DNA from 2 places in the Kosakonia sp. Marseille-Q7440 genome. Region 1 is predicted to be linked to the other one. Evidence: predicted binding sites of a transcription regulator. Region 1 holds the regulator's gene; the other holds the start of a gene.

What was found. The regulator PurR, encoded in region 1, represses purine synthesis genes. The targets are predictions, from matches to a motif close to CANGCAAACGTTTGCNTG.
Region 2: tusA (sulfurtransferase TusA) is a predicted target of PurR. The motif match lies at 1,244-1,261, and genes of this name have one in related genera.

The regions. Positions count from the first base shown of each region.
Region 1 is NZ_CBCPLT010000001.1:1,833,185-1,835,386, forward strand. It holds partial or broken gene punR (DNA-binding transcriptional activator PunR) at 1-534, shown strand, start outside; gene purR (HTH-type transcriptional repressor PurR) at 531-1,556, opposite strand; gene cydH (cytochrome bd-I oxidase subunit CydH) at 1,854-1,943, shown strand; gene ACWPW2_RS08455 (MFS transporter) at 2,110-2,202, shown strand, end outside.
Region 2 is NZ_CBCPLT010000002.1:446,625-448,826, reverse strand. It holds gene zntA (Zn(II)/Cd(II)/Pb(II) translocating P-type ATPase ZntA) at 1-942, shown strand, start outside; gene tusA (sulfurtransferase TusA) at 939-1,184, opposite strand; gene ACWPW2_RS15930 (7-cyano-7-deazaguanine/7-aminomethyl-7-deazaguanine transporter) at 1,373-2,038, shown strand; gene ACWPW2_RS15925 (DcrB family lipoprotein) at 2,111-2,202, shown strand, end outside.

The DNA of each region.
Region 1 (2,202 bases):
GGGATGCGCTCGCCGATGGCCGTGTTGAACTGGCGATTGGCGCTACGCAGGCGATCCCCGTCGGGGGGCGCTATGCTTTTCGCGATATGGGCACTTTGAGCTGGAAGTGTGTCGTCTCACGTCAGCATCCGCTGGCGCAGCTCGACGGTCCGTTAAGCGATGAGACGTTGCGCAACTGGCCGTCGCTGATTCAGGAGGATACCTCCCGCTCTTTGCCAAAGCGTATTACCTGGCTGCTGGATAACCAGAAAAGGGTGATGGTGCCTGACTGGGCCTCGTCGGAAGCGTGCCTGTCGGCGGGGCTTTGTGTGGGGATGGTGCCAGCCCATTTTGCCCGCCCGAGGCTCGATAGCGGTGACTGGGTGGCGCTTGAACTGGAAAACCCGTTTCCGGATGCCGCCTGCTGCCTGACATGGCAACAAAACGAGGCGTCACCTGCACTGAACTGGCTGCTCGATTACTTGGGGGACAGCGAAACGTTGAATAAGGAGTGGCTGCGGGAGCCGGAGTAAGGCTCCCGCGGGAGGGGATTAACGGCGGTAATCGCGGAAGGGGCCATCGGCCACCGAGCGGCGCTCCACCAGGCGCGGATGCACCTCAATCGACTGCGACTGTTCACGCTTATTCACAATGCGATCGAGCAGCATGGTGAATGCCGTTTCGCCCAGCGAGTCTTTCGGCTGATGAATCGTCGTCAAGGCCGGGGTAAAGAAGCGCGAGTTGCGCACGTTGTCATAGCCAATGACGGAGATATCCTGCGGCACGCGCAACCCCATCTCATCGGCGGCGCAGAGTGCGCCCATTGCCATAATGTCGCCGCCGCAGAAGACCGCGGTGGGGCGCGAGGACTGGCCGAGGATCTGCTGCATGGCGCGGTAGCCGGACTCCGGCTCAAAGTCGCCCTGCACAATCCAGTTCTCCGGCACGTTGATCATCGCCTCGTTCATCGCCTTCATAAAACCGGCAAGACGGCCTGCGCCGGTGTTGCGCTCCAGCGGACCCGGGATTACGCCGATATCGCGATGGCCGCGCTCGATCAGGTAACGGCCGGCCATATAGCCGCCCTGGAAGGCGTTATCGATCACCGAATCGGTGAAGTCCGCCTTCGATTCGCCCCAGTCCATCACCACCATCGGAATATGGCGATACTCCTCAAGCATGGTGAGCACGGTTTCCGGGTACTCAGAGCACATCACCAGCAGGCCATCGACACGCTTTTGCGCCATCATCGACAGATAGGCGCGCTGCTTCTCCTGGCTGTTCCAGGCGTTGCCGAGGATCAGCGTGTAACCCTTCTGGAAACACTTCTTCTCAACCGCTTCGATGATCTCGGCAAAGTAGGCCGCTTCACTGCTGGTTGCCAGCAGACCAATCGATTTGGTGTGATTCACTTTCAGGCTGCGCGCGACGGCGCTTGGCGAATAGTGCAGCTCTTTGATTGCCGCCCAGACGGCGTTGCGCGTCTCTTCGGCGACAAAACGGGTTTTGTTAATTACATGTGATACGGTTGTAGTGGAAACGTTTGCTCGTTTCGCGACATCTTTAATCGTTGCCATCAGATATTACTCCAGACCATATCGTAAGCTCCTGATAATTCTTGAGGTAAACGTTTGCCTTTAATCACCCTGAACCCATCAAAGTGAGTGCGGTACGCCGGGAAAACGACACTGGACGTCAGGAGGGGAGTCAATGGCCGGTACGCTAATAAATTTAGCGTCGAATTTTGTCTGATCTTGAGCAAAAGGGGAAGTATTAAAACGGTTCTGCTGCCAATTCGCGCAAGATTTTTCAGATAATTTGTGCAAAAATGCGCAGGCTCACTTTTTGTGGGGAAATTAAATGGAGAAAAATTGATGAGCACCGATCTTAAGTATTCACTCTTCACCACCGTCATCGTTCTGAGCCTGATCGTTTTCGGCGCGCTGACCGCTGCACTGCATTGATCTGATGCGAGGGAGAGCCCTCTCCCTCGGTTCTTGCGTCCCCATTGTTACCCGTTGCGCAATAAACTTTTCTCCGTACGCTCACTTCTGTTTTTTGTGACACCTGTCATACTTTTGCCTTTCGCGACCCGGTAGAGGGTCGGCATGTCCATTTCGGAGTCAAAAGATGAAAATAAATTTCCCCCTGCTTGCGCTGGCAATTGGTGCCTTTGGCATTGGCACCACTGAGTTTTCGCCGATGGGGTTACTGCCGGTGATT
Region 2 (2,202 bases), on a different contig from region 1:
GAGCAGCTCGGCACCCTGCGTCAGGTGGCGTTTGATAAAACCGGCACCCTGACTCTCGGCAAACCCCAGCTGGTCGCAATGCAGGCATTTTCGGGTACAGAGGAGCAGGAGCTGCTGGCGCTCAGCGCCGGGGTTGAGCAGGGTTCGACGCACCCGCTGGCGCTGGCGATTGTGCAGGAGGCGCAGCGCCGTGGCATCGCTATTGCGCAGGCCGACGGGCAACGGGCGCTGGCCGGGAAAGGCATTGAAGCGCGCATCGGCGCGCATAACACTCATATCTGCGCGCCGGAAAAGGTGCCAGCAGGCCTGCTGAATGACGCCGGGCGCAAGCAGATTGAGCAGCAGGAAGCACAGGGGCAAACGGTAGTAGTGGTTCTGCGCGATAACACCATTATCGGTACGCTGGCGCTACAGGACACCCTGCGCGACGATGCAAAAGCCGCAGTAGCCGAGCTGCATGCCCTTGGCATCACGGGGGTAATCCTCACCGGCGATAACCCACGGGCAGCGGCAGCGATTGCCGGTGAGTTGGGGCTGGAGTTTCGTGCCGGGCTATTGCCGGAAGATAAAGTGAGCGCCGTGCGCGCGCTGAATGAAGTTGCCCCATTGGCGATGGTCGGCGACGGTATTAACGATGCGCCGGCGATGAAAGCGGCAACCCTCGGCATTGCGATGGGCAGCGGTACCGATGTCGCGCTGGAGAGCGCCGATGCGGCATTAACCCATAACCGGCTCTCCGGCCTTGGGCAGATGATCCGCCTGGCGCGCGCCACGCACCATAATATTCGTCAGAACATCGCCATTGCGCTGGGGCTGAAGGGGATCTTCCTGGTCACCACGCTTTTGGGGATCACCGGATTATGGCTGGCAGTGCTGGCGGATACCGGCGCAACGGTGCTGGTGACAGCCAACGCGCTGCGCCTGTTACGCCGCAAAGATTAGTGGCTTTTTCGCACTAAATAGCGGTAGGGCAGCGTCTCGGTCTGGTCGGCAACCAGCTCATGTTCCATAAAACGGCAGAAGCCGGGAATATCGCGGGTGGTTGCCGGATCGTCGGCGATAATCAGTACAGTTTCGCCAACCTGCATGTTACGCACGGTTTTGCGCACCATCATTACCGGCTCCGGGCAGCGCAGGCCAAGGGCATCAAGAGTGTGGTCGGCGGTAGAAAACGGATCGCTCATCTTCATCTCACAAGTGAAAAAACCGCCCTAGTTTACGCTGCCATTTTCAGGGCGCAAGGGAGGTTAACGATTGCGTTAAAATTAGCCATTGCATCGCGCGATGATTGCAGTATCATGCGGCGGCTTCTGCCTGGCAGAGCATAAATTGAACTGGGTTCCCTCACCCCATTTACCAAAAAGGTCACAATATGACGCACTTTTCCAACGCACAGCGCATGAAGGCGCTGGTCTGGCTATCGCTTTTCCACCTGCTGGTGATTATCTCCAGTAACTATCTGGTGCAGCTCCCGGTCGCCATTTTCGGCTTCCACACCACCTGGGGTGCATTCAGTTTTCCGTTTATCTTCCTGGCAACGGATCTCACCGTACGCATTTTCGGCGCGCCTCTGGCACGAAGGATTATCTTTGCCGTGATGGTGCCCGCCCTGCTCGCCTCTTACGTTATCTCGTCGCTCTTTTATATGGGCAGTTGGCAAGGTTTCGGCGCGCTCGCCCACTTTAACCTGTTTGTGGCGCGTATCGCCGCCGCCAGCTTTATGGCTTATGCGCTGGGGCAGATCCTCGATGTGCACGTCTTTAACCGCCTGCGCCAGAGCCGCCGCTGGTGGCTTGCACCAACGGCCTCGACCATTTTTGGTAACGCCAGCGATACGGTGGCCTTCTTCTTTATCGCCTTCTGGCGCAGCCCGGATCCCTTTATGGCGCAGCACTGGACCGAAATCGCACTGGTGGATTACAGCTTCAAGGTGCTTATCAGCATCGCCTTCTTCCTGCCGATGTATGGTGTGCTGTTGAATATGTTGCTGAAAAGACTGGCAGACAAATCTGAAATCTCGGCATTACATGCGGGTTAAAGGTACGACTTATCAGTTGTGATAATATGGAACAACGAGCCATTATGGCTGTTTATTGAAAGGATGAAGTCAATGCGCAATCTGGTGAAATATGTCGGTATTGGCCTGCTGGTGATGGGGCTGGCTGCCTGTGATAACAGCGACAGCAAGAAGCCCGTACAGGG